DNA from 3 places in the Janthinobacterium amylolyticum genome. Region 1 is predicted to be linked to each of the others. Evidence: predicted binding sites of a transcription regulator. Region 1 holds the regulator's gene; each other region holds the start of a gene.
What was found. Region 1 encodes sigma-54, which starts transcription at its own class of promoters, with help from an activator protein. Its sites were predicted from a motif close to TGGCANGNAANCTGCTTT; they were not measured.

Region 1 (9,582 bases):
GCAATCTTCGTCAGCGCCAGCGATTGCATCATCCAGTCATTGGCCGCCAGTTTCATGACGATGGCGTCGGACTTGGCGATGAGGAAGGGCGCCACCAGCATCGACAGCACCATCGAGGCCAGCACCACCTGTACGACGAACGGGTCCATCAGCTTGATGCCGCCTGCCAGGTTCAGCAGCACAAAGCCGAATTCGCCTGCCTGCGCCAGTCCCAGCCCCGTGCGCAGGGCCACGCCGTTGCTGGAGCCGAACAGCCGCGCCAGGCCGGCGATCAGGGCAAATTTCAGCAAGACGGGGCCGCACAGCAGCAGCAGGACGAGCCACCAGTTTTCAAACACCACGCGGATATTGAGCAGCATGCCGACGGTGATGAAGAACAGGCCCAGCAGCACGTCGCGGAACGGCTTGATGTCTTCTTCCACCTGGTGCTTGAATTCCGTCTCGGAAATGAGCATGCCCGCCACGAAAGCCCCCAGGGCCAGCGACAGGCCGGCCCGCTCCGTGATCCATGCCGCGCCCAGGGTGATCAGCAGCAGGTTGAGCATGAACAATTCCTGCGAGCGGCGCTTGGCGACGATGGTCAGCCAGCCGCGCACCAGCTTCTGGCCGATGAACAGTAGCAGGATCAGCACGACCAGCGCCTTGCCGCCCGCCCAGGCCAGGGTTTCGGCCAGGTTGTCGGAGTCGCGGGTGAGGGCGGGAATCAGGATCAGCAGGGGCACCACGGCCAGGTCCTGGAACAGCAGGATGCCGATGATCTTGCGGCCGTGTTCGCTTTCCAGTTCCAGCCGCTCCGTGAGCATTTTCGAGACGATGGCCGTCGACGACATGGCCAGCGCGCCGCCGAGGGCGAACGCGGCCTGCCAGCTCAGGTGGATGTAGGCTGACAGGTAGCGCCCGACGAACCAGCCGAAGACGATGGTGGCGACGATGGTGGTGACCACCTGCGCCATGCCGAGGCCGAAGACGATGCGCCGCATGGCGAGGAATTTGGGTAGAGAAAATTCCAGTCCGATGGAAAACATCAGGAAGACGACGCCGAACTCGGCCAGGGTATGGCTCGCTTCGTTTTCCGCCGCCAGGCCCAGCGCATGGGGCCCGATGACAATGCCGACGGCCAGGTAGCCCAGCATGGGCGGCAAATGCAACATTCTGAAAGCGACCACGCCCAGTACGGCGCTGCCGAGTAACATCAGGGTCAGTTCAAGCGAGGAAAACATGGGTTGCCCGGGGAGCTCAGTGGAAATCGTTGTTTGTTGCGACTGGCAAGTTTTTTGCTTTCCTAATTCGTTTATACTTTGGGCATGAGTGTAACCCATGAAAAAACAATGCTGAAAGCTTTTGATCGAATTGACATGAAAGCGACAAGCGAGCGCGCTGTCGCGCTGGCCCGCACCACCTTGCAGATCGAGTCCGACGCCATCAATGCGCTGCATGCGCGCCTGGAAACGGACGACAGCGTCGGCCGCGCCGTGGCGATGTTGCTGGAGTGTAAAGGACGTGTCGTCGTTTCCGGTATCGGCAAGTCCGGCCACATCGCGCGCAAGATTGCCGCCACCCTCTCGTCCACCGGCACGCCGGCCCTGTTCGTGCATCCGGCCGAAGCGGCCCATGGCGACCTGGGCATGGTCACCTCGGACGATGCCTTTATTGCCATATCGTACTCTGGCGAATCGTCGGAACTGATGGCCATCATGCCTGTCGTCAAGCGCATGGGTGGCATGCTGATCGCCATGACGGGCAAACCGAACTCCAGCCTGGCCCAGTTGGCCGACGTGCATCTGGATATCTCCGTTGAGAAAGAAGCCTGCCCGCTGAACCTGGCGCCGACGGCCAGCACCACCGTCACGCTGGCGCTGGGCGACGCGATTGCCGTCGCCTTGCTGGACTTGCGCGGCTTCAAGGAAGAAGATTTTGCCCGCTCGCATCCGGGCGGCGCCCTGGGCCGCCGCCTGCTGACCCACGTGCATGACGTCATGCGCAGCGGCGAGCAGGTGCCGAAGGTGCCCGTCGAGGCGTCGCTGCTGCAGGCGCTGGAAGAAATGACGAAGAAGGGCATGGGCATGACGGCCGTCGTCGATGCGGACAACCGTCCCGTGGGCGTGTTTACGGATGGCGACCTGCGCCGCATGTTCGAGCGCGTGCAGGATTTCACGAAAGTGGCGATCCGCGACGTCATGCATGCGCAGCCGCGCAGCATCGCGCCCGAACGCCTGGCCGTCGATGCCGTGGCCGTGATGGAGCAGTACCGCATCAACCAGATGCTGGTGGTCGATGCCGACGGCAAGCTGGTCGGTGCGCTGCATATCCATGACCTGACGCAAGCGAAGGTGATCTGATGGACAGCGTGGCGGACAACCTGGCGCGCGCGGCCAAGGTCAAACTGATGATTTTTGATGTCGACGGCGTGCTCACCGACGGCAGCCTGCATTTCGGCCCGGACGGCGAAATGATGAAAACGTTTAATGTGTATGATGGCCTGGGCATCAAACTGCTGCAGGAATCGGGCGTGCAGACGGCCATCATCAGCGCGCGCCGTTCGCCCATCACGGCGCGTCGCGCGCAGGACCTGGGCATTACCCATGTGCACCAGGGCGGCCATGACAAGCTGACGCCGTTCCGCGAACTGCTGGCGCTGACGGGCTTGACGGAAGAGCAATGCGGCTATATCGGCGACGATGTCATCGATGCGCCCATCCTGCGCCGCGTGGGCTTTGCCGTCAGCGTGCCGGGCGGGCGTGCGGAAGCGCAGGATCTGGCGCATTACGTGACGCAGGCCGGCGGCGGCCGCGGCGCGGTGCGCGAGATCTGCGAATTCCTGCTGCGCGCCCAGGACAACTATGCGCGCGTCATGGCGCCGTTCCTGGAGTGAGGCACCTGCCTTGCCGCCAGTATCATTGAAGAGAGTGAAGCACTATGCAAAAGCCAGGAGGCGCCCACCGTTGGCGCATCATATTTACCATGCTGGGCGCGGTTGTCGTCGCGCTGGGCAGCTTTTGGCTGCTCGAGGTGATGAACAAGAATGGCCAGGATATCGAGGCCAGCAAGCATCTGGATGAACCCGATTATTTCATTACCAATTTCAGCATGGTGCGCATGGACTTGACGGGCAAGCCCAGCTATATCGTCTCGGGTACCAAGCTCACGCATTATCCTGCCGACGATTCGTCCGATATCGACCAGCCTTTCGTGCGCAAGCTCACGCCGGGCATGCCGCCGCTGAACATGAATGCGGAGCTGGCGCATATCGACCAGGACAATACCCGCCTGCAGCTGCACCGCAAGGTCGTCATCGACCGGGCGGCCAGCCCGAAGGCGCAGAACCTCACCATGAAGACGGAAGCGCTGACGGTGTTTCCCGATGAAGAGCGGATGGAAACGGATGTGCCTGTCGATATCCTGACGGGCGCCTCGCGCATCAACGGCGTCGGCATGAAGGCCAATAACGCCACCGGCGTGGTGGAAGTGCAGAACGCCTTGCGCATCGTACTCCCGCCGAAGCCACGGCCAGCCGCCGCGGCACAATGACAGAATGAAACAAGGAAACCATAATATGAAAAACGTCTTGCTGTTGACCCTGTTGTCCACCGTCTGCTCGCTGGCAGTGATGGGCCCGGCGCATGCCGAAAAGGCCGATTCCGAGAAGGAAGCCGTCATCACCGCCCAGCGTGGCCAGGTTGATGATGTCAAGCAAGTGCGCACCCTCACGGGCGACGTCGTGCTGGTGAAAGGCACCCTGACCATGAAGGCGGGCCGCGCCCTGATCACGGAAGATCCGCAAGGCTACCAATTCATCACCTTCTGGGCCGATCCCGGCAAGCTGGCCACCTTCCGTCAGAAGCGCGATGGCGCGGGCGACCTGTGGGTGGAAGGCGAAGCGGAGCGCGTCGAATACGACAACAAGACGGAAGTGGTGAAACTGTTTTCCAAGGCCAAGCTGACACGCCTGGAGGGCACGAAAGTGACCGACGTGGCCAATGGCGCCTTCATCTCGTATGACAGCCGCAAGGAAGTCTTTACGATGGAAAATTCCGACAACGGCACCAACACCCCGGGCGCCGGCAGCGTGCGCATGGTGATCCAGCCGAAGACCAAGGCCCCGGCGGCGGAGAAAGCGCCGGCGACGCCTGCGCCAGGAAAGAAATAATGGAAAATACACGTTGCGGCAGTACCCTGATCGTTCGCGGACTGCAGAAAACCTATGGCAAGCGCCAAGTCGTACATGATGTCTCGCTGCAAGTCGAATGCGGCGAAGTGGTGGGCCTGCTGGGACCGAACGGCGCCGGCAAGACCACCTCGTTCTACATGATCGTCGGCCTGGTGCCGTCCGATGGCGGCAGCATCGATATCAGCGGCGTGGACATTTCCAGCCTGCCGATCCACCGCCGCGCGCAGATGGGCTTGTCATATCTGCCGCAGGAAGCGTCTGTCTTCCGCAAGCTGACGGTGGAAGACAATATCCGCGCCGTGCTGGAAATCCAGACCATCGAAGGGCGTCCCTTGAAGAAGGCCGAGATCGAAGAGCGGCTGGATAAATTGCTGGCCGACTTGCAAATTGAAAAGTTGCGCGAAAACCAGGCGCTGTCCCTGTCCGGCGGCGAGCGCCGCCGCGTGGAAATCGCCCGCGCGCTGGCCACCGACCCCCGTTTCGTGCTGCTCGACGAACCGTTCGCCGGCGTCGATCCTATCGCCGTGATCGAGATCCAGCGTATCGTGCGCTTCTTGAAGGAGCGCAATATTGGCGTGCTGATCACCGATCATAATGTGCGCGAGACGCTGGGTATTTGCGACCGTGCCTACATCATCAACCAGGGCTCGGTACTGGCGTCGGGACGCCCCGACGACATCATCGCGAACGAGTCGGTACGCCGGGTCTATCTGGGCGAACACTTCCGTATGTGAGCCAATGAAACAATCATTGCAGCTGCGCACTTCGCAGCACTTGGCACTGACGCCTCAGTTGCAGCAATCGATACGCCTGTTGCAATTGTCTACCCTGGAGTTGCACCAGGAATTAGAGCAACTGCTGACGGACAACCCCTTGCTCGAACGCCTCGACGATCCCCTCGACCGTTCGTTGCGCCTGCTGTCCGATGGGGCCCTCAGTTCCACGGCCGCACCGGCCGAGGCGCCACCGCAGCCACCGAGCCAGGAAGCGCCAGCCGCGCCCGCTGAAGGGGAAACGTTCGACGGCGAAGGCGGCGATGCGCCGGCCGCCATGGATGGCGCCGACAGCGACTGGAGCGAAGCGAGCCGCGGCAAGGCGCCCGACGACGAAGATGCGCGTCCACAACTGGAAGCCCACCACTGCACCCTGCGCGAACACCTGATGGAACAGATGCGCGTGACGGTGCTCGAGTTGCGCGACCGCGCGCTGGTCGAGCTGATCATCGACGCGCTCGACGACAATGGCTACCTGGAAGAGTCGCTTGACGACATCCTGGCGCGCCTGCCCGAAGAACTGGAAATCGACGCCGACGAACTGCGCACGGCCTTGTCCCTGCTGCAAAGTTTCGACCCGCCCGGCGTGGGCGCGCGCAATGCGTCCGAATGCCTGGCGCTGCAAATCAGGCGCTTGCCGCAGATCGCCATGGTGACGCGCCGCATGGCCCTCGTCATCGTGGAAAAGCACCTGGCCTGGTTTGCCCAGCGCGATTTCAACAAGCTGAAAAAAGCCCTCGATTGCGACGATGAAGATTTGCGCGAGGCGCAGACGGTAATTCGCCTGTGCAACCCGCACCCGGGTGCCGTGTTCGCCTCGGATGTCTCCGACTACGTGGTGCCCGACGTCGTCGTCAAGCGCGCGCGCAATGGCTGGCAAGTCACCTTGAACAATGACGTCATGCCGCGCCTGCGGGTAAACGCCATGTATGCCAATTTATTGAAGCAAGGCAAGGGCGAAGGGGCCATGGGCGCGCAGCTGCAAGAAGCCAAGTGGCTGATCAAAAACATGCGCCAGCGCTTCGATACCATCTTGCGCGTGGCGCAGGCGATAGTAGAAAGACAAAAGAACTTTTTCTCGCATGGGGCCGTTGCCATGCGCCCCCTTGTGCTCCGTGAAATAGCTGATACACTGGGTTTACACGAGAGTACTATCTCGCGGGTAACAACTCAAAAGTACATGCTGACCCCGCATGGCATGTTCGAGTTGAAATATTTCTTTGGTAGCCACGTCGCCACCGAAGCGGGGGGCGAAGCGTCATCGACGGCGATACGGGCATTGATCGTGCAACTGACAGGAGCAGAAGACCCTAAAAATCCTTTATCCGACAGTAAGATTGCGGACATGCTGGGGGAACAAGGCATGGTGATTGCGCGACGTACTGTTGCCAAATACCGGGAAGCATTGAAAATTCCGCCAGTGAGCCTGCGTAAGTGTTTGTAAGTTTTTTTCGGTTCCTCTGCGGGCCGGATACGATGGACCGCACGAACCCGATCATCTTTAGGAGTGTGTATGAATCTCACCATCAGCGGACATCATCTCGAAGTGACACCAGCCATCCGTGAATACGTACAAACGAAACTGGAGCGCGTAAAACGTCATTTCGATCAAGTCATCGATATTGCCGTGATTCTGACCGTCGACAACCTCAAAGAGAAAGAAAAACGTCAAAAGGCCGAAGTGAACCTGCGGCTCAGTGGTAAAACTGTGTATGTGGAAAGCCTGGCGCAAGACCTGTATGCCGCGATTGACAGCCTGATTGACAAGCTGGACCGGCAAGTGATGAAGTACAAAACCAAAGTGCAAGGGCACGGTAAAGAGGCGATCAAGCATCTGCCAGACAGTTCGGACGAGGAATTCGCCGCCGCCTAAGCGGCCTGCGATTCTCAACCCGCTGTGATCAACTAAGGGCGCGCCTACCGCGCCCTTTTTTGCGCCCGTCGCCCTCGCCGGGGATGGACGGGAACGCAATGTTCGTGGTGAAAGCGCTAGAATGCGCCATCTTCACCTCTTTCCATCCTGCCATGAGCGACTTCGTCCAGACTGCCATCCGCAACCGCACCGGGCATATCGTGCTCGACCGCCCGAAAGCCCTCAATTCCCTCTCGCTGGAGATGGTGCGCGCCCTCAGCGCCGCCTTGCTGGCCTGGCGCGACGATCCGCAGGTCGACGCCGTCGTCATCCGCTCGAGCAGCGACAAAGCCCTGTGCGCCGGCGGCGACATCCGTTTCTTTTATGACGCGGGCCTGGCCACGCCGCAGGGCGGCAGCGCGCTGCTGGAAGACTTCTTTACGGAAGAATATGCTTTAAACCATCTAATTCATTTTTACCCGAAACCGTATATCACCGTCATGGATGGCGTGGTGATGGGCGGCGGCATGGGCGTGGCGCAAGCCGGCCCCGGCAACCAGCTGCGCATCGTGACGGGTCGTACGCGCATGGCCATGCCGGAGGTGAACATCGGCCTGTTTCCGGACGTGGGCGGCAGTTATTTCCTGTCGCGCCTGGCCGGCCGGCTGGGCCTGTACCTGGGCTTGACGGGCCTGACCATCGGTGCGGCCGATGCCTTGTACACGGGCCTGGCCGATGTGTATTTGCCGGAAACGCAGATGCCTGCGCTGCTGGCCCTGCTTGACGAGACGCCGGGCGAAGGCTTGCCGGTGGCCATCAAGGCCCTGGCCGCACCGTTCCAGTCGCACGCGGGCACGGCGCCGCTGGCCACGGCGCGCGCGGCGCTGGACCGCCATTTCAGCGCCGGCAGCGTGGCCGCCATCCTGTCCTCGCTGGCACAGGACGACAGTGCGTTTGCCGCCAAGGCACTGGCCGCCATGCGGCAGCGCTCGCCGTTGATGATGTCGGTGACTCTGGAATTGCTGCAGCGGGGCGCCCACCTGGGCGTGGCAGACTGCCTGCGCATGGAGCGCACGGTGGTGCGCCACAATTTCGAACATGGCGAAGTGCTCGAAGGCGTGCGCGCGCTGGTGGTCGACAAGGACAATGCGCCGCGCTGGAATCCTGCCAGCCTGGACGAGGTCGACACAGCCATGGTGGCGCGTTTCTTTGCGCCGGTCTGGCCGGCGCAGGCGCATCCGCTACGCTATCTGGATTAAGCGCGTTCGCGGTGGCGCAGTACGACGCGCTCATGGGCGCTGAAATACTGCGTCAGCCGTTCCGCCATGTACACGGAGCGGTGCTGGCCACCCGTGCAGCCCAGGGCCACCGTCAGGTAGCTGCGGTTGTCGGACTTGAAAGAAGGCAACCATTTCTCGATGAAGGCGCGGATGTCGGCCAGCATTTCCAGCGCGCTGGGCTGTGCGTCGAGGAAGGCGATCACGGGCGCGTCGCGGCCATCGAGCGGACGCAGCGCCAGGTCGTAATAGGGGTTCGGCAAGGCCCGCACATCGAACACGAAATCGGCGTCCAGCGGCACGCCCAGCTTGAAGGCGAAGGACTCGAAGAACAGGGTCAGCGGTGCGCGCTCGGAGGCGACGATATCCTTGATCCAGCTGCGCAGCTTGTTGGCGCTCAGCTCCGAGGTGTCGATCACATGGCCCAGCTGTTCGATGGCCGACAGGCGTTCGCGCTCTTCCGAAATGCACTCGATCAGGGTGCGGCGGCTGGCGGGATTCTGGTTCGGACGCAATTCATGCGACAGCGGATGGCTGCGCCGCGTTTCCGAAAAACGCGCCACCAGCGCATGCGTGGTGGCCGTCAGGAACATGACTTTCACGTCGTGCCCCTGGTCGCGCAGCAGCGCCACATTGTGCGGCAAGTTGGCCAGCGATTCGGCGCTGCGCGCATCGACGGCCACGGCCAACTGCGGGGCACCTTCGTCGAGCAGGGTTTGCACCAGGCTGGGCAGCAAGGCGGGCGGCAGGTTGTCGACACAGTAGTAGCCGGTATCTTCCAGCACATTGAGCGCGACGGATTTGCCGGAGCCGGATATTCCGGTAATAAGGACGATATGCATAGGCCGATCATACAATAAAGAACGGCCCTCTGCCTTCAAGGCAATGAGCTTTACAGATTATTGCAATTTCGACTGTCGTATTTCTTTGCCGCACACGTCAACAATGTTGTCGGATGACGCGGGGCTTTGCCCCGCTAATCCGACCTACATTGCTAATCGCCACTCATGGCGAGTCGTTGGTGCAGCAGGGAATTCACGCAGCACTGCTGCGTGCCTGCGTAACGGTTCGCCCTTGCAAGGGCGAACTCCTTGGCAACATTAATCGCCACTCATGGCGAGTCGTTGCCGCTCCATGAACTCCTGCAAGGTATCGATGCCGCGCAGTTGCAAAATGGTATTGCGTACGGCCGCTTCCAGCAGCACGGCGATGTTGCGGCCGGCGGCGACGGGGATGACGACCTTGCGCACGGGCAAACCGAGCACGTCTTCCGTGGGGAACAGGAAGGGCAGGCGCTCGACTTCTTCTTCCAGCGCATTGCGGCGCACCAGGTGGACGATCAGTTTCAAGCGCATCTTGCGGCGCACGGCCGTTTCGCCAAAGATGGCCTTGATGTCGAGCAAACCCAGTCCCCGCACTTCCAGCAGGTTTTGCAGCAGGGGCGGGCAGCGTCCTTCGATCATGTTGGGGGCGATGCGCGAGAACTCGACGGCGTCATCGGCCACCAGGCCG
Region 2 (9,582 bases), on a different contig from region 1:
TGCTTTTCACCGCCAAACGAAAATGACCAGGCAGGCACCAGCTTGGCCACGGTCTTGTCGTTGATCTGCGTCAACGGCGAATAGCGCTGGCCCTGCGTGCCCATGCCAAACGACAAGATACTCGACGGATTCTTCGCCGTATTGTCGAGCATGGCGCTGGTGACATTGCCTACGTCGGCCGCCTGGACCAAGGAAACCAAACTCAAACCGACGAGTATCCCCATGATTTTTTTCTGCACAATCATCTCCCTCTGTTTTATTAGTATGTGTGTATCAAGTCTTGCGGTGCTCATGCGGCTGGGCATGCAGCACGGCGCACTCTTCATCGGTGAACAGGCGCGAGCGCGTCAGGAAGCGCTTGCCCGTGCCGTTGTCGAGTGAAAACATGCCGCCATTGCCGTCGACCACATCGATAATCAGCTGGGTATGCTCCCAGTACGCGAATTGCTCGAGCCCCATGTAGAACGGCGTGCCGTTCAAATTGCCCAGATAGATGTCGGAATCGCTGACATCGAACTCGCCCAGCGCGTAGCACATGGGCGCACTGCCGTCGCAGCAGCCGCCCGACTGGAAAAACATCAGCGGGCCGTGACGCTCACGCAACTTGTCCATCATGTCCAGTGCCGCATCCGTGGCGACCACCCTGGCAATTGCTGCACCCATGGCATCCCTTTCAGCGCGCCGCACCTGGAGAGGCGCGGCGCGTGTAACGGTTTAGAAGAAGCCCAGCGCTTTCGGGCTATAGCTCACCAGCAAGTTCTTCGTTTGCTGGTAGTGGTCGAGCATCATCTTGTGGTTTTCGCGGCCGATACCCGATTGCTTGTAGCCACCGAACGCGGCGTGGGCCGGATACAGGTGATAGCAATTGGTCCACACGCGGCCTGCCTGGATGGCACGGCCCACGCGGAAAGCACGCGAGCCGTCGCGCGTCCACAGGCCGGCGCCCAGGCCGTACAAGGTGTCGTTGGCGATCGCCAGTGCTTCGGCCTCATCCTTGAAGGTCGTGACGGACACGACCGGCCCGAAAATCTCTTCCTGGAAGATGCGCATCTTGTTGTCGCCCTTGAAGACGGTCGGGCGCACATAGTAGCCACCTTCCAGATCACCGGCCTGCGTGTTGCGCTCGCCTCCGGCCAGCACTTCGGCGCCTTCCTGGCGGCCGATGTCCAGGTAGGAGAGGATTTTTTCCAGCTGCTCCTGCGATGCCTGGGCGCCGATCATGGTGGCGGAGTCAAGCGGATTGCCCTGCTTGATGGCGGCCACGCGCTTCAAGGCCCGTTCGATGAATTTCTCGTAGATCGATTCCTGGATCAGCACGCGCGAAGGGCAGGTGCACACCTCGCCCTGGTTCAGCGCAAACATCGTAAAACCTTCCAGGCACTTGTCGAAATAATCGTCATCCGCATCCATCACGTCTTCAAAGAAGATGTTCGGCGACTTGCCGCCCAGTTCCAGGGTGACGGGAATCAGGTTTTGCGCGGCGTAGCCCATGATCAGGCGGCCCGTGCCGGTTTCGCCCGTGAAGGCGATCTTGGCGATGCGCTTGCTCGACGCCAGCGGCTTGCCCGCTTCCAGGCCGAAACCGTTGATGATGTTCAACACGCCCGGTGGCAGCAGGTCGCCGATCAGCTCGATCAACACCATGATGGACGCCGGGGTTTGTTCGGCCGGTTTCAGCACCACGCAATTGCCCGCGGCCAGGGCTGGCGCGAGTTTCCAGACGGCCATCAAAATCGGGAAGTTCCAAGGGATGATCTGGCCGACGACGCCCAGCGGCTCGTGGTAGTGATAAGCATAGGTTTCCGCGTCGATTTGCGCGACGGAACCTTCCTGCGCGCGGATGCAGCCGGCGAAGTAGCGGAAATGGTCGATGGCCAGCGGAATGTCGGCGTTCATCGTTTCGCGGATCGGCTTGCCGTTGTCGATGGTTTCCGCCGTGGCGATCAGGCTCAGGTTCTGTTCGATGCGGTCGGCGATGCGGTTCAGGATATTGGCGCGCTCGGCAGGCGAGGTCTTGCCCCACGCTTCCTTGGCGGCATGGGCGGCGTCCAGCGCCAGCCCGACGTCCTCCGTCGTGGAGCGGGCGATTTCGCAAAATGGCAAGCCCGTGATCGGCGTAATGTTAGGAAAGTATTCACCTTTTACGGGGGCAACGAACTTGCCGCCGATGTAATTGTCGTAGCGTTGCTTGAAGGGATTGGCGACGCCCAGTTTGCTGATGTCTGCGAGATTCATGTCGTCCTCTATATCGTATGGAATTGTTGGTGGTTGAAACAAACGTCCTGGTACAAATGGGGTGAGTACATGGTGTCTTCCGCAAATGCCGTGCCAGCTCGCCTCCCCACTACAAACTTAGCGTGTTTTGGCCCTGTTGCAAGGGCGTGGCGTCCATCCGGCCGCGCTATGCATGCCATGCCCCGGCGGGCATGGCTGCTGTCGCCCTGTTTGTGTTTTGAACAAGCTGGACTCGCGCTGTTGCAATAGGTGCCAGCCTGGGGCGATGGCAGTGGACGGCGCTGCACAATGGAACAGGTGTGCCAGACTGGAACACCTGGGTTGCGCCCGCTAGCGAATCACGACGCCCCATGGCAATTCGCCCACAGTAATATCGGCCACCTTGCGCGCGCTGGCCGTATCGATGACGGAGAGACTGTTCGAGCGGCCGTTAGCCACGTACAGCTTGGCGCCGTCCGGCGTGATGGCCATGTTCCACGGACGCTTACCCACGGCAATGATGGCCGTCACCTGATTGCTGGCCGTGTCGATCACCATTACCGTGCCATCGATGCCGTTCGAGACGTACACCTGCTTGCCGCTCGGATGGACCGCGATGCCATTCGCATTCTTGCCTGCGGAAATGATGGCGATGGCCTTGCGCTGCCTCATGTCGATGACATACACGGCATTGACCAGTTCGCACGCCACATAGGCGCGGCCGGAATCCGGACTGAAGCCGATGCCGCGCGGACGCAGCCCCACCGCGATGGAAGCGACTTGCCGGCGCTGCGCCACGTCGATGACATCGACTTGCTCGGCCTCTTCCGCGCTGACCAGCAGCCAGCGCCCGTCCGGACTGAAGACAGCGTGTTCCGGGTTACGCCCCTGCACCTTGATATCGGCGAGCAAGATGCCCGTGTGACCATCGAGCAAGGCCACGCTATTGTTTTCCTCGACGGCCACGGCCACATGGCTGCCGTCCGGCGAGGCGCTGACGCCTTCGGGCGACTTGCCCAGCGTCACCTTGCGCGCAGGCGCGCCAGCCACGTTGTCGATCAGCAGCAAGGCGCTGCTGGCCGCATCCGTGACAAACAGCTGCTTCCCGCCGGGGTCGGCGGCAATGCCGCGCGGGCGCTGGCCTGCCGCGATCTGGCGCACCACCTGGTCGGTAGCAGTGTCGATCACGCTCACGCTACCCGACTTTTCATTGGGAACATAGGCAAACGGTGCCGCCTGGACGGCCGTGCCGGCCAGCACAGGCAGCAGCCAGCAAATCTGGCGCAAGCGAAAGAATAAGTTGGGCATAATCACCTTTTCAATGGAAAGACACAGAAAAAGCGCGCACGAGCGGCGCGGGTAAAGCTTGCTGCATGCAAACGCCATGCCACGGACAGGCGTATAATTTCAGCCCACCAATGGAGACATGGCAAGCATATTGCTTGATAAGACTATGCAGACCTGTATCGCGCACGCGGTAAAACAGGCTTTTATTCACATTGGAGAACCCGCATGCAGCATCGTTTCCGCCTGAACACCATCGCCAGCCTGTTTGTTGCCGGCAGCGCCACCCTGGCTCCCCACGCTTACGCCGCCGAGGTCGCAGATCCGGGTGGGCAGCTCATGGATACGGTGGTCATCAGCGGCAGCCGCATCGCCCATCCCAGCCAGGAAGTGCCAGCCTCCATCGACGTGGTCGACAGCGCCCGCATCCAGGATGGCCAGATCCGCGTGAATGCGTCGGAAGCGCTGGCCGCCGTGCCGGGCCTGGTCGTGCAAAACCGCCAGAACTACGCGCAAGACTTGCAGATCTCGTCGCGCGGCTTCGGTGCCCGCTCGGCCTTTGGCGTGCGCGGCGTCAAACTGATCAGCGATGGCATTCCCGCCAGCATGCCCGACGGCCAGGGCCAGGCCGCCACTTTCAACCTCGATACAGCCGAGCGCATCGAAGTGCTGCGCGGACCGTTTTCCGCCATCTACGGCAACCACTCGGGCGGCGTGATCCAGCTGTTTTCCAAGGATGGACAAAATCCCCCGTCCGTTGAACTGAATGTGACGGGCGGCAGCTACGGCACCAATAAAGTCGATCTCTCGGCGCAGGGCCAGGCCGGTGCCATCGGCTACGTGCTCGACGCCTCGCGCTTTCGCACGGACGGCTTCCGCGACCACAGCGCCGCCACGCGGGAACAGGCATTCGGCAAGATCACGGTCAAGCCGACGGCGGACAGCAAGCTGACCATCGTCGCCAACAGCCTGCACCAAGGCAATACGCAAGATCCACTGGGCGCCACCTGGGCCACGTTCGCACGCGACCCGCGCGCCGGCGAAATCGACGCGACGGATACGCAAAATCCGAAACGCACCCTGGCCGAACGCTACAACACACGCAAGAGCATTGACCACCAGCAAATCGGCGCCACCTTTGAACAGTCGTTTGGCGAAGACCGCCTGCACGTGACGGCCTACGGCGGCAACCGCGACGTGATCCAGTACCAGGCCTTCACCAAGTTCCTACAAAATCAAACTATTAATGGAGTACTCACACATTCAGGTGGCGTGGTCGACTTCCAGCGCGAGTTCTACGGCATCGACACCAACTGGCTGCATGTGAATCAACTGGCCGGCGGCAAGCTGAGCACCACCATTGGCATCAATTACGGCCGATCCAGCGACGACCGCGCGGGCTATGAAAATTTCATCGGCAATACTTTTGGCGTGAAAGGCAAGCTGCGCCGCGACGAGCAGGATGTCGTCTCCAGCCTCGATCCCTACATCCAGACGGAATGGCAAAGCGGCCCGTGGCTATTCAGTGCCGGTTTGCGTTACAGCAAGATGAAAGTGTCGGTGAACGACCATTTCCTCAGCAATGGCAATGACAGTGGCAGCCTGGAATTCAGCCATACGACACCAGTGCTGGGCCTGCTGTACAAACTGACGCCGAACGTCAACGTGTACGCCAGCGCCGCGCGCGGTTTCGAGGCGCCTACCCTGAACGAACTGTTTTACTCGGGCACGGGCAGCGGCTTCAATTTCAACTTGAAACCAGCCACCAGCACCAACGTGGAAGCGGGTGTGAAGGCCAGGATCAACAACAATACCCACCTGAATGCGGCCGTATTCCAGATCAAGACCAACGATGAACTGGTGGTCGACAGTTCCAGCGGCGGACGCACCAGCTACCGCAATGCGGGCAAGACCTTGCGCCAGGGTATGGAAGTGTCGCTCGACTCCAGCCTGCCGTATGGCTTCACGACGAAAGTGGCACTGACCAGCCTGCATGCCGTCTATGACGACGCCTTTAACAGTGTGCGCAAAGGCAGCCGCTTGCCGGGCGTGCCCAGCGCCAACCTGTTCGCGGAACTGGCCTGGAAAGATACGCTCGACCATGTTGGCGCGGCGCTGGAAAGCGTAGCCAGCAACAAGGTCTACGCGGAAGACAGCAACAGCGAAAAACCCGCGCCCGGCTACACCGTGTTCAACGCGCGCATCAATGCCAAGCAAAGTTTGGGCAACTGGCGCTTCAAGGAGTTTGCCCGCTTGAACAATCTTTTCGACAAGACCTACGTGGGCTCCGTCATCGTCGGCGACAGCAACAAGCGCTACTATGAGGCGGCACCGGGGCGGAATTGGTTGCTGGGTGTCAGCGCCCAATATACCTTCTAAGAACACCTGAGAAAAAGTCCGGGGCCGCGTTGCATTGCCTGGTCGTACTATTCGTACTGCCTGCGGCAAAGCGCCTTGCCCTGAACACTTTCAGGCGTCCTCATGACAAAAAGCCCGCGCATCTTCCGATGCGCGGGCTTCCCCATCCAGCGTGGCCTATCAAGGCCGCGCTTCCTGCACCCCATATTTTTCAAAGATCGCCTTCAATTCGCCGCTGGTCGCCATCTCGTTCATGGCCGCCTGCAGCAGCTTGGCCACGTCCAGCTGCTGGCGGCTGACGGCCAGCCCCACGGCCCAGCCTGCACGCGGCAGGCGGGCGAATGCCACTTCGTTCATGGCGAAGGCCGGATCGCCTTTCAGCACGGACTCGATTTCCGAGCGGTTGGCCAGCACGGCATCGAGCTGCCCCGCCTGCAATTGCTGCAGGGCTTCTGCTGCCGTATCGAAGATGCGCACATCATCGCGGTACTTGCCATTGTCTTCGCCCAGCATCAGCATGGCGGCTATCGATACTTTTTCCACGCCGATGCGCTTGCCCGCGAGCGAAGCGACACCATCGAATTTCGGCACGGCACCGGTGCTGCGCGCCAGGCGTACGGTTTCCACATAATATGGGGCGAAGATTTCGACCTTGTCGTTGTCGGCCATCAATTTCTTGTCGACCGGCACATGCAGCATCACGTCGGCGGGGCCGTAGCCGAGGTAATGCCCCTTCCACACCATATTGCGCAAATCGTCGTTCAGGTTTTCGCCGGCGGGAAAAGGCAGCAAACTCAGCTTTAAGCCCAGCTTTTTCGCCAGCGCCTCGGCGATGTCGATATCGATGCCTGTCCCCTTGTCGGAAAACGGCGCGAACTCGTTATATACGGCCACTTTCAGGCTGCCCGATTGCTGCACTTTCTGCCAGTCGGCACGCGCCGGTACGGCCGCGCACAGGGCCAGGCAGGCGAGCGGGATCATCGCGCGCATGCCACTGAGTGTGAATGAATGCATGGAACTCCTTCGTGATCGGTTCGACTCAGTTGGCTTCGCGGCGTGTTTCCAGATAGGTCTTGATGGCCCACATGGCTTCCTGGTTGAACACGCCCTCGAACGGCGGCATATACACGGCGCCATTGCGCACTTTACCGTGGCGTATGGTCGCCAGGTAATAGTTGTCCGTTTCTTTGTAGCACGCTTGTTTCTTCGTCTCATTCTTGATGCTGAAACAATCGCGGTCCAGCTGGCGCAAGTCCGGTGCGATGCCGCCCGAGATAGCTTCAATGCCGTGGCAGCGCGCGCAGTTCTGGTTGTAGGCCGACGTGCCCACCGTCAAGGCCAGCTTGTTGCCCCGATACGGGTTTTGCTCGAGCCACTTGTCGCCCACCTTGGGCAAGCCCGTGGTGTCGACGCCTTGCGGCGTGACATTGCCATGTGCATAGGCATGCGGCAAGGTCAGCAGGGATGTGAGGGCAACGGCGCCGGCGGCCGCCACGCCGAGCAGGGTACGGATGGAATAGGTCATGCTGGTCTCCTTGGTTTTTTGATGAATATCCCAAGAAGAGCAAATGCCATGCCATGCATCTTGGCCCCACGCCAGGCGGCCCATGTATCAATTTGGAACAGCTGCAACAGCTGTTTGTGTCAATCGCGTATCAACCGTGTGTCAGGCGGCGCTCACCGTGCACAGATGCGACAGTCCATGCTGTTCAAAGCCGATACGCACCGGCAGGAACCGAGCGATCACCTCGGCATTTGTCAGCGCATGCTGCGAGACCTTGCTGCAGCTGAAGGCGCCGCCACCGGCCAGCGCCATGGGCAGCAAGAGCTGGTCTGCCAGGTGGACGCTCACGGCCGCATCCGTCTTGAGATAGCCGCGCACCTCGTTCAGCAGGCGCTTGGCCACCGATTCGGCCAGCACGGACTTTTCGCCGAACGCAGTAAACACTTCCGTGACGTGTTCATGCTCCAATGTCAGCAACAGTACATTGCCCGGCCCCTGGTCCGCCGGCAAGCCGACGATGCGCAGCTGCTTGCCGCTCCAGCCCATGCCGCCGGCGATGCGTTCGAGTTCGCGCTGCGCCACGCCGACGGGCACGCCCGCGACCATGCTTTCGGCAAACCCCGCCTGCCGCTCGCCGCGCTGCAGCAATTCGATGGGCCGCAGGTGCGAAGGCTGCACGGTGGCAAGCACCTCACCACCACCGGCCGGCACAAAGCCGTAGCGCAGCAACTCAATCTGCACCTGCGCCCCCATCTGCGCCATGATGCGGCCATACGCGCGCTGCAGAAAATGCACGGGTGGCGCCATGGCATTGTGCGTGCCGCCACTGATGCGCACGGTCGATGGCGCATCCGCATGCAGCAAGGCCGGTAGCAAGGTCTGCAAGACCAGGGTACAACTGCCGGCGCTGCCGATGGCGAAGCGGTAATCACCGCCGCGTATCGTTCCCGGCGTAAATTCCAGGCGGCTTGCCCCCAGCGCCACCGGCGACATGCGTGCGCCGCAGATACTGGCCGCCGCCTGCACTGCCAGCAGGTGCTGGCGCAGCAGGCCGGGCTTGCTGCGCCCCGCGCGGATATTCACCAGCCGGAATGGCTGGCCCGTAATCATGGACAGGCTCAGCGCCGAACGTAAAATCTGTCCGCCACCTTCACCCTGTGCTCCATCTATTTCTATCATCGCTGCTTTCTCTCTCTTATCCTTTGACGCAGACGACCTGCTTCAAGATATGCACGACATCGACCAGTTCGCGCTGCGCCAGCATCACCGCGTCGATATCCTTGTAGGCCATCGGAATTTCATCGATCACGTTTTCATCCTTGCGGCACTCGACGCCTTGCGTCGCGCGGACCTGGTCATCCAGGTTGAAGCGCCGCTTCGCTTCCGTACGGCTCATCGTGCGCCCCGCGCCGTGGCTGCAGCTATGGAAGCTTTCCGCATTGCCCTTGCCACGCACGATAAAACTCTTGGCGCCCATGGAACCGGGAATGATCCCCAGTTCACCCGCGCGTGCCGACACGGCCCCTTTGCGCGTAATCAGCACATCCTTGCCAAAGTGGTGCTCCTTCTGCACGTAGTTATGGTGGCAGTTGACGGCTTCCACGTGCGTCTGGAATGGTTTATGGATGACCGTGCGCACGGCGGCGATCAGATTCTGCATCATCACTTCTCGGTTATTGCGCGCAAACCGCTGGGCCCAGCCCACCGCTTCCACGTAATCAGCGTAATGCTGCGTGCCTTCGGCCAGGTAAGCCAGGTCCTGGTCGGGCAAGTTAATAAAATGGGTGCGCATATCCTGCTTGGCCAGTTCGATGAAATGCGTACCGATGGCATTGCCCACGCCGCGCGAACCGGAATGCAGCATGAACCACACGGCCCCCTGTTCATCGAGGCACACTTCGATGAAGTGGTTACCGCTACCCAGGGTCCCCAGGTGGCGATAATTGTTGGTGTTTTTCAGCTTCGGCGTTTTCAGGCAGATCGCATCAAATTCATCCTTCAATTGCAGCCAGGCGGCATCGACCACGGAAGGCGGCGTATGCCATGAACCCTCATCGCGTCCGCGGTGGCCGCGCGTCTTCGGCGACATTCCGTGCGGGATCGCGCGCTCGATGGCGCTACGCAGCGGTCCCAGGTTATCCGGCAAGTCACTCGCCGTCAGCGTGGTTTTCGCCGCCATCATGCCGCAACCGATATCCACGCCGACGGCCGCCGGAATCACT
Region 3 (9,582 bases), on a different contig from region 1:
GATGTTTCTCCGACGACAACAATGGAACACTATGCACGAAAACTCCTTTAAATCTACCGTCCTGGCGGCGTTGGCCCTGGCGCTTGCGCCCGCCCTCAGCCAGGCGTACGAAGCCGGTGTTGAGAGCGATAACGCGCCAGTCGCCGCCGCCACGCCTGCCCTGATCCCGATGACCGCCCAGGTCACGGCGAAACTCCCCACCCTCGATAACCGCCTGCAAAAGACCGACCGTCTGCTGAAAAACCTCAGCGACAGTTCCGATCCGCTGCGCGAAGCCGACGTCTGGGGCCGCATCCGCAGCGGCTATGCGATTCCCGACATCAACAACCAGCTGGTGGCCAACCACGTCAACTGGTATGCCACCCGCCCCGACTACATCGCCCGCACGACGGCGCGCGCCTCGCGCTATATTTTCCACGTGGTGCAGGAACTGGAAAAGCGCGGCATGCCGACGGAACTGGCCTTGCTGCCATTCATCGAGTCCGCCTTCAACCCGCAAGCGTTCTCCAGCGCCAATGCGGCCGGCATGTGGCAATTCGTGCCCGCCACGGGACGCGATTTCAACCTCAAGCAAAACATGTTCAAGGACGAGCGCCGCGGCGTGCTGGCCTCGACCGATGCGGCATTGACGTACCTGCAGCGCCTGTATGACATGTTTGGCGACTGGCAACTGGCGCTGGCCGCCTACAACTGGGGCGAAGGCTCGGTGCAGCGCGCCATCAAGAAAAACCAGGCGCTGGGCAAGCCCACCGATTTCGAAAGCCTGGCCGACCTGATGCCGGCCGAAACGCGCAACTACGTGCCGAAACTGCAAGCCGTCAAGAACATCATCGCCAATCCGGCCCAATTCGGCCTGACACTGCCGGTGGTCGACAACCAGCCGTATTTCACGGCCATCGACAAGACCAGCGACATCGACATCACCGTTGCCGCCCAGCTGGCCGAGCTGTCGATGGATGAATTCAAGGCCTTGAATCCGCAATTTAACCGCCCTGTCATCATCGGCGGCGAAAAGACCAAGATTTTGCTGCCACAGGAAAACGCCGCCAAGTTCACCACCAACCTGGCGCAATGGGGTCATGCCTTGTCGAGCTGGACCACGCACAAGATCACCAACGCGCGTGAACGCATCGAAACCCTGGCGTCGAAATTCGGCACCACGGCCGACGTGCTGCGCCAGGCCAACAACATTCCCCAGCGCACCCGTTTGCGCGCCGGCTCCACCATTCTCGTGCCGAAAACCTCGGCCACGATGAACAAGGACATCACCCAGGAAATCGCCGACAGCGCCACCATGCTGCTGGAAGCGGACCGTCCGGAACGGGCCGCCAAGGCCGTGCGCCGCGTCGCCAAGGGCGGCAAGGTACAGGCAGCACCCATTTCGCTGGTAAAACCGCGCATCCAGCGCGGCGGTGGCAGCAATCGCGCCAAGGCCCGTCACTGATCGCCTGATCCATATAGATCCACCTCACCGGCCGCCACAGCTTTGCTGTCGCGGCCGGTTGCACATCCGCCTTACCCGCCCACCTACCCAGACAGGAGTCGTCATGGCTTTCCTACAAGGCAAAAAAATCCTCATCACGGGCTTGCTGTCGAACCGCTCCATCGCCTACGGCATCGCCAAGGCCTGCCACCGCGAAGGCGCCACCCTGGCCTTTACCTATGTGGGCGAGCGCTTCAAGGAGCGCATCACGGAATTCGCGGCGGAATTTGGCAGTGAACTGGTGTTTGACTGCGACGTGTCCAGCGACGAGCAGATCAGCGCCGTCTTCAGCGACCTGGCGCAGCACTGGGAGCAGCTCGATGGCCTGGTGCACGCCATCGGCTTCGCCCCGCGCGAAGCCATCGCCGGCGACTTCCTCGACGGCCTGTCACGCGACAGTTTCCGCATCGCCCACGATATTTCCGCCTACAGCTTTCCCGCCATGGCCAAGGCCGCCCTGCCCCTGCTGCACCCGGGCGCTTCGGTGCTGACCCTGACCTACCTGGGCGCCGTGCGCGCCGTGCCCTATTACAACACCATGGGCCTGGCCAAGGCCTCGCTGGAAGCGTCCGTGCGCTACCTGGCCGAATCGCTGGGTCCGCGCGGCATCCGCGCCAACGGCATTTCCGCCGGTCCCATCAAGACCCTGGCCGCCTCCGGCATCAAGGATTTCAGCAAGCTGCTGGGCTTCGTGGCCGAGCACGCCCCGCTGCGACGCAACGTCACCATCGAGGAAGTGGGCAACACGGCCGCCTTCTTGCTGTCCGACCTGGCGTCCGGCATCACGGGCGAGATTACCTACGTCGATGGGGGCTTTTCGCAAGTGATGGCGGTGAATCCCGAAGTAGAGTGAGCCAATGATGGCCGATTATCTTGCGGTTGTCACTTGACAACCGCAAGATATCGACCTACCTTGCACCCATAGCATGGTGCTCCTCGCCCCCGAAGAAAAACATCAAAGCGGCGCTGCGTTACGCAGAAAGCCAGGGCTGGCGCGTGGAGACAGGCGGCAGCCCTGCTGGGGAAAGATGCATTGCCCCTGCAACGATGACGGCTGCCGCTGCGGCGAGTTCTGCATCGCCTGCATCTGGAGCACGCCGAAAAATCCCGGCAATCACGCCCTGACCCGGCAAAACATGCACAAGCTGATGCACAAGCACCGCCACAGTTTTCCCGCGCCCGTGCACGAAGGCAGCGCCACCATCTGGCACCTGGCCGATGTGCTGTCATGGCTGCACGCCAGGGGCAACTATCAGCTGGAACGCAGCTGATCGAACTGGCGCAGGCGAGGCGGCAAATCAACCACGCCAGGAAGCGGCGCAGGCAGCGCCAATTCCGGCCGATATCGTGGCCATGCTCGGCGCCTGACGCAACGCATGCACGTGCTGAAAACTACGTATCTTTACTGATTTCACATAGGAAACATACGAAAAACGTGGTAGGACTTTCGTTTCTTCCCATTTAGACAGTGCAAAACGGCGGCAAATACGGTATAGTGTCGTTGTGCGCTGCAATATGTTCCCTTGAAGCGATGGCAACACCGCAGTTAGATGCACTACAAACTTAGCAGCTTCGCAAGCCTTAGCACATCCACAGGATGTCGCTTATAAAGCCCTCCCGCCTTGTGTGTCGCACCTGACACCGTCCCGGCGCAAAGCTTTTGTGCCGAAATTTCTTTCTAGTTGAGTCATTTCGTTTTGGTTGGCGTTGCTATTTTGCGTTCTGCTTTTTGCAAGAACGCTGATTTTTACGAAAGAAAAGAATGACATTTGAATCCTTAGGCCTGCATCCGTCCATCATCGCCGCTCTGACCGAATCGGGCTACACCGCGCCAACCGCGGTACAGTCGCAAGCGATTCCAGCCGCGATCGAAGGCCGTGACCTGCTGGTCTCGTCGCAGACCGGTTCGGGCAAGACCGCGGCTTTCATGCTGCCGTCGCTGCACAAACTGGCCAGCGCCGAACAAAGCGCCGCCGGCAAGACGCCAAACCAGGAAATGCAAGCATCGCGCGCCCGTGGCGAGCGTCCACGCTTCAAGGCTGCCCAGCCAAAAATGCTGGTGCTGACGCCGACGCGTGAACTGGCCCTGCAAGTGACCACGAATACCGACAAGTACAGCACCGGCATCCGCCGCATCAAGGCTGTGTCGATTCTGGGCGGCATGCCTTATCCTAAACAGATGCAATTGCTGGCCAAGAATCCCGAGATTCTGGTCGCCACCCCTGGCCGTCTGATCGACCACATGGATTCGGGCAAGATCGACTTCTCGCAACTGGAAATCCTGGTGCTGGACGAAGCCGACCGCATGCTGGACATGGGTTTCATCGACGACATCGAAAAAATCGTCGAAGCGACGCCGGAAGGCCGTCAAACCATGCTGTTCTCGGCAACGCTGGACGGCGTGGTCGGCAACATGGCCCGCCGCATCACGAAAAATCCGCTGGTCATCCAGGTGGCAAGCTCGAGCAACAAGCATGAAAACATCACCCAGCGCGTGCACTTCGTCGACGATCTGTCGCACAAGAATCGCCTGCTGGACCACCTGCTGCGCGACGAAACCCTGGACCAGGCTGTTGTGTTCACCGCCACCAAGCGTGACGCCGACACCATCGCCGACCGCCTGAACATCGCCGGTTTCTCGGCTGCCGCCTTGCACGGCGACATGCATCAGGGCGCGCGTAACCGCACCCTGGACGGCATGCGTCGCGGCCAGGTCAAGGTGCTGGTTGCCACCGACGTTGCCGCCCGCGGTATCGACGTGCCAACGATCACCCACGTGTTCAACTACGATCTGCCGAAGTTCCCGGAAGACTACGTCCATCGCATCGGCCGTACCGGCCGCGCTGGCCGCAACGGCCTGGCCATCTCGCTGGTGAACCACGCTGAAGGCATGAACGTCAAGCGTATCGAACGTTTCACCAAGCAATTGATCCCGGTCAATGTCATCGAAGGTTTCGAGCCTAAGAAAACGGCATCGGCTCCCCGTTCGAGCGCCCGTCCAGGCGGCTGGAAACCAGGCGACAACCGTGGCGGCGCGAAGCCGGGCCAACGCACGTTCAGCAAGCCGGGCGCACCACGCAAAGACGGCGCGCCAAGCACCGGCGGCGGCTACAAGGGTTCCAACCCGCGCAGCACCGACGGCGCACGCCGCAGCTACGGCGACCGTTAATCACGGTTTGACCTTGCCTCACGGCATGCAATGAAAAACGGCCACCAGATCACTCTGGTGGCCGTTTTTTTATGCCCGTCACGCTTATTTCTTCGACACTTTCTGGCGCGACAGCTTGCGCAGCTTGGCCTGCTCGAAGCGCGCGTGCTGCTCCGGCGTTTCCAGCACCAAAGGCGGCACGGCTACCGGCTTGCGGTTGGCGTCCACCGCCACCATGGTGAAGTAGCAGCTGTTGGCGTGGCGCACGAGACGCTGCTGGATGTTCTCCGTCACCACGCGGATACCCACTTCCATCGATGTCGTGCCCGTGTAGTTGATCGACGCCAGGAACGTCACCAGCTCGCCCACGTGGATCGGCTGCAGGAACATCACCTGGTCCACCGACAGGGTCACCACGTAGCTGCCCGAGTAGCGGCTGGCGCAGGCATAGGCGACGCTGTCGAGATATTTCAAGATGGTGCCGCCGTGCACGTTACCGGAAAAGTTGGCCATATCGGGCGTCATCAGGACCGTCATCGTCAGTTCGTGGGCCGACCAGTTCATCGCGCTGTCCAAAGTGTTCTCCAAGAGGGAAATAAGAAAAAGGGTGGGGATGTGAAAACCGGCCCCAGGGGCCGGTTGCAGGGACAGGCTGTTACAGTCCCAGGGTGTCGATATCGGCCAGCGAGTCGCGGCCCTTGTCGGAAATGTCGTGTCCCTCGCCTTCGGCGCGCGCCACGATGTGGGCTTTCTTGCCCAGGAAATAGGCCACGTCCGACTCCAGCTTGGTCAGCGGGTCGGCGGCCACGGCGCGCAAGCCCATGATGCAGCGGCGCAGGAACAGCATCTGCTGCGCCTTCTCGGTGATGGACAGGCGGCCATCGCGCGCGTAGCTGAGCAGCTTCAGGCCGGACAGGCGCTTGGCATTGCGGGCAACGCAAGCGCTCGGGCGCTCGGTCTTGATGCCGCGTGCAACTTGCTCCAGCGCGTCATATTCATCGGTTGTTAATTTCTCGTTCTTCATTACTTTTCCATAAAAGGCCAGGTGTTCGGCCCCCATGGTACGCGCCCCGCTGCGCATCGGCAACAGGCAACGTCATTCAGTCGCCGCCGGCCCTGCGCACGGCGCGCTGAAAAGGCGCGCGCAGCGCGCTTATTTGTAGCTGCGCAGCAGCAGCCACGCCAGGCCGCAGCCGGCCACGGCGCCTGCCAGCGCCAGCGCCACCAGGTTTTTGCTGGTAATCACAGGGCGGCGGCCCAGATAAATTTTGTTATGCAAGGAATTGCCCATGATGGTCTCCTGTACAAGAATTTTTATGATGTCTCATTATAAGAACAGAATCGTGACAGCCGCATGACACTCAGCGCTTAGTCTTTGATTTGTATCCAAGGGGCAACATTTATTGGCTTTTTTGTTGTTTAAATGGCGTGGCAATCCCGTCGCCCGCGCATTCCATTTCTAATCGGAAATAAAGTGCGCGCGCGGCCTGGCAGCACGCCTGCCGTTCAACCCCTTCAAGCCATCTTGACGGGCGGCGGTGGCGGCGTCGGTTCCTCGACGGGCACGGGATCGATGTGTGGCGGCGGTTCGGCCGGCGGAATGCGCGGATCGCCTTCCGGCGGTGGCGGCATATCGGGTTCTGGCGTGCTGTGCGCACGCAACGGGGCATGACGGGACTGTAGCGGCATGGTGACCTCCTTTGCCGCCACTTTAGCCGATGCGGGGAAAGCCTGGCGCCCGCAAGTACAGGGAACCAAATGCGCCGACCGCACTCCAACCCTGCATACAGCGGGCGAACGCCGTCCATCATCGCCGACCACGCAAGACTCCAAAGACTCCATCCAATGGCGCGCACCAGCATTCTTTTCATGGCCGAGGCAGTGACCCTGGCGCACGTCGGCCGCCCCCTGAGCCTGGCGCTTGGCTTGCCGGGAGATCAGTACGACATCCATTTCGCCTGCGCCGATGGCTATGACTTTTGCTTCAAGCAAACACCATTCCACCGCTGGCGCATCAACAGTCTGTCAACGCAGCAATTCCTGCAAGCGCTGGCCAGCGGCAAGCCCCTGTACACGGAAAGCACTTTGCAAGCGTATGTGGAAGACGACTTGCGCCTGCTCGAGGCCGTCAAGCCCGATCTCGTGATCGGCGACTTCCGCCTGTCGCTGTCGGTCAGCGCGCGCCTGCGGCAGATCCCGTATATCACCGTCAGCAACGCCTACTGGAGCCCGTACGTGCGCCAGCATTACACGGTACCCAGGCTGCCCCTGACGGGGGTCTTGCCCATCTGGCTGGCCAATCCCCTGTTCCGCCTGATCCGCCCGCTGGCCTTTGCGACGCACGCCGTGCCGCTGAACCGCGTGCGCCGTCGCCACGGCCTGCCATCGCTGGGAAGCGACCTGCGCCGAACCTATACGGATGCGGACCGTACCCTGTACGCGGATATCCCGCAGCTGTTCCCGCCGCACGCCATGCCGCCCACGCACGACTACCTGGGTGCCGTCATCTGGGCGCCGCCCGTCGACCTGCCGCCCTGGTGGCAGCGGGCCGAGCTGAGCAGCGGCAGGCCCATCATCTATGTCACCCTGGGCAGTTCCGGCCAGGGTACGCTGCTGCCGCGCGTACTGCGCGCGCTGGCGCCCCTGCCCGTCACCGTGCTGGCGGCCACGGCCGGCACCATCCGCATCGATGCCGTGCCGCCGAATGCCTTTGTCGCCCCCTTCCTGCCCGGTGACGCGGCTGCCCGGCGCGCCAGCCTGGTCATCTGCAACGGCGGCAGCCCCACCAGCCAGCAGGCGCTGACGGCAGGTGTGCCGGTGATCGGCATCGCCGGCAACCTCGACCAGTTTCTCAACATGCACGGCATCGTGGCGGCCGGCGCCGGCCAGCTGCTGCGCGCCGACCGCTTCCAGGAAACCGCCCTGCGCCATGCCGCCACGCGCCTGCTGGACGATGGCCCAGCCCGCCTGGCGGCACGCCAACTGGCCACCGCCTTCCGCGACTTTCTTCCGGCACAGCGCCTGCACGCCCACATGCAAGCCCTGCTGGCCACGACGCCACAAGACGGCCAGCCCTGAGAAAAGTCGGCATTTCTTACAGCGCCCCAGGCAACACCTGCATTACGTCAACAAAAGTACGCCAAGTGCTTGATTTATAAGCCACCTCGTGTCTTGGCATGGAAGTCGCTTAAGTCTGGCCATGAGCACCTGCCCACAGGGCTCAGGCAAGACTTCCTGTCCCACTCAACCACGAGGTAAGCAAAATGAAACTGTCTCATTTAAAACTGATCCCGGCGGCTGCGGCGCTGGCCATGCTGTGCGCGGCCGGTAGCGCACAGGCGGGCGCCTACGGCTATTCCTACAACAACATCTTCGGCCTGGTGATCGCCGTACCAACGGGCCAGATCACGGTGGCCAACAGCACCACCATTTCGCGCAGCACGGCCACCCTGAACGGCGTCAGCGTCATCCAGGGTGGCTCCGGTTCGCTGGACGCGCCGCGCGCCAACGTCGGCGCCGTCACCAAGGGCCAGAACGATTTCACGCAACAGGGCCCTTCGGGCGACTACTCGCGTGGCGATGCGCAGATCGTCAGCACGCAATTCCCCTCGTTTCCTGCCGGCTCCACTTCCACGCAGGTCGTGAACGTGGCCGAAGCCCACCTCGACGGCCCGGCAGGCACGGCCGATGCATCCGGGCGCAACGGCTCGACCACGGGCTTTTCCGTCGATTTCATCGTCGGCTCGCCCACGGCCACCCTGAGCTTTGACTTCCTCGCCTCGCCATTCATGCAAGTCTTCCTGCAAAGCACAGTCGGCCAGCTGTCCACCGCGACGGCCAACCTGGTGGTCACCTTCACCATCACGGATGCAGCGGGCCTGACGGTGTTCAACTGGGCCCCCGATGGCGTGCTCGGCTCCATCTTCGGTGGCACGGAAAATGCCGATGGCGCCAACCTGAACACCAGCCTGGCCACCAACTTCCTGACGCGCGGCAATCTGTTCACCTACGATCCTTCCGGCTGCGGCACGCCCACGGGTACCGGTGTCGGCACGGCGTGCGGCAGCAACTTCAGCTCCGTCAGCAATGCCTTGACGGCCGGTAACTACACCTTGACCCTGAACGCGGTGGAAAGCGTGGATCTGGTGAAACAGGCGGCCACGCCCGAGCCAGGCACCCTGGCACTGCTGGGCCTGGGTCTGGCAGGTCTCGGCTATGCCCGCCGCCGGAAAGTCAATGGCTGAACCATGCAACAGGGGGTATTCACAGGCGAGGGGCATCTCCTCGCCTTTTTTATGCTGACGCTGTCGGTTTTCCTTACAGCGGGCCGGCATCCGCCACCACGCGGTACCGCCGCCGTCCGGCCAGGAGACGAGGATTTTTCATGACGCATTTTTCTTGTACACGATTAACAAGGGCCATGCTGGCCCTGCTGTTGCTGGGGAGCTGCGGCACTGCCGGCGCCGCCGCGTATGGCTATGCCTATACCAGTGTCTTCGGCTTGGTCATCAGCAATCCCACGGGTTCCACCACCTTGCTGAGTAACATCGATTTGTCGCGCACCACGGCCACCCTCAATGGCAGCAGCGTCATCCACGGCGGCGCCAACGAGATCGATGCAGCGCAAGCGACGCGGGGCGCCGTCAGCAAGGGACAAAATGATTTCACGCAGCAAGGCATGGGCAACGCCTCGTTTGCACGCGGCGACGCGCAGATCGTCACTTCGCAAATCCCGCCCTTCCCGCCCGGCTCGACCAGCACGCATACGGTGAATGCGGCGGAAACTTTTTTGACGGGCGGCGGCAGCGCCGATGCCGCCGGACGCAACGGTTCCACCACGGCCATGGCCGTCAACTTTGTCGTCGGCGAACCGGGCGCGACCCTGGCCTTCGGGTTCCAGGCCCTGCCCTTCATGCAGCTGTACCTGGACGCCACGGCAGGCACGGGCTCG

Region 2: pedF (cytochrome c-550 PedF) is a predicted target of sigma-54. The motif match lies at 7,418-7,435, and genes of this name have one in related genera.
Region 3: ACQ4WR_RS13810 (EDSAP-1 family PEP-CTERM protein) is a predicted target of sigma-54. The motif match lies at 7,804-7,821, and genes of this name have one in related genera.

What each region holds. Positions count from the first base shown of each region.
Region 1 covers NZ_JBNYXL010000010.1:192,385-201,966, reverse strand. Annotated here, with positions in the region: gene ACQ4WR_RS21540 (cation:proton antiporter domain-containing protein) at 1-1,220, opposite strand, end outside; gene ACQ4WR_RS21535 (KpsF/GutQ family sugar-phosphate isomerase) at 1,329-2,339, shown strand; gene ACQ4WR_RS21530 (KdsC family phosphatase) at 2,339-2,872, shown strand; gene lptC (LPS export ABC transporter periplasmic protein LptC) at 2,962-3,528, shown strand; gene lptA (lipopolysaccharide transport periplasmic protein LptA) at 3,554-4,147, shown strand; gene lptB (LPS export ABC transporter ATP-binding protein) at 4,147-4,902, shown strand; gene ACQ4WR_RS21510 (RNA polymerase factor sigma-54) at 4,907-6,385, shown strand; gene hpf (ribosome hibernation-promoting factor, HPF/YfiA family) at 6,455-6,814, shown strand; gene ACQ4WR_RS21500 (enoyl-CoA hydratase/isomerase family protein) at 6,967-8,052, shown strand; gene rapZ (RNase adapter RapZ) at 8,049-8,912, opposite strand; gene hprK (HPr(Ser) kinase/phosphatase) at 9,171-9,582, opposite strand, start outside.
Region 2 covers NZ_JBNYXL010000021.1:8,543-18,124, forward strand. Annotated here, with positions in the region: gene ACQ4WR_RS27905 (PQQ-dependent methanol/ethanol family dehydrogenase) at 1-224, opposite strand, end outside; gene ACQ4WR_RS27910 (DUF779 domain-containing protein) at 274-663, opposite strand; gene adh (aldehyde dehydrogenase) at 715-2,235, opposite strand; gene ACQ4WR_RS27920 (beta-propeller fold lactonase family protein) at 2,566-3,522, opposite strand; gene ACQ4WR_RS27925 (TonB-dependent receptor family protein) at 3,727-5,877, shown strand; gene ACQ4WR_RS27930 (substrate-binding periplasmic protein) at 6,037-6,870, opposite strand; gene pedF (cytochrome c-550 PedF) at 6,896-7,381, opposite strand; gene rtcA (RNA 3'-terminal phosphate cyclase) at 7,523-8,539, opposite strand; gene ACQ4WR_RS27945 (RtcB family protein) at 8,556-9,582, opposite strand, start outside.
Region 3 covers NZ_JBNYXL010000006.1:31,735-41,316, forward strand. Annotated here, with positions in the region: gene ACQ4WR_RS13765 (transglycosylase SLT domain-containing protein) at 32-1,444, shown strand; gene fabI (enoyl-ACP reductase FabI) at 1,548-2,336, shown strand; partial or broken gene ACQ4WR_RS13775 (hypothetical protein) at 2,405-2,604, shown strand; gene ACQ4WR_RS13780 (DEAD/DEAH box helicase) at 3,246-4,652, shown strand; gene ACQ4WR_RS13785 (acyl-CoA thioesterase) at 4,737-5,195, opposite strand; gene ACQ4WR_RS13790 (hypothetical protein) at 5,287-5,655, opposite strand; gene ACQ4WR_RS13795 (hypothetical protein) at 5,785-5,922, opposite strand; gene ACQ4WR_RS13800 (hypothetical protein) at 6,147-6,320, opposite strand; gene ACQ4WR_RS13805 (glycosyltransferase) at 6,501-7,709, shown strand; gene ACQ4WR_RS13810 (EDSAP-1 family PEP-CTERM protein) at 7,895-8,875, shown strand; gene ACQ4WR_RS13815 (EDSAP-1 family PEP-CTERM protein) at 9,016-9,582, shown strand, end outside.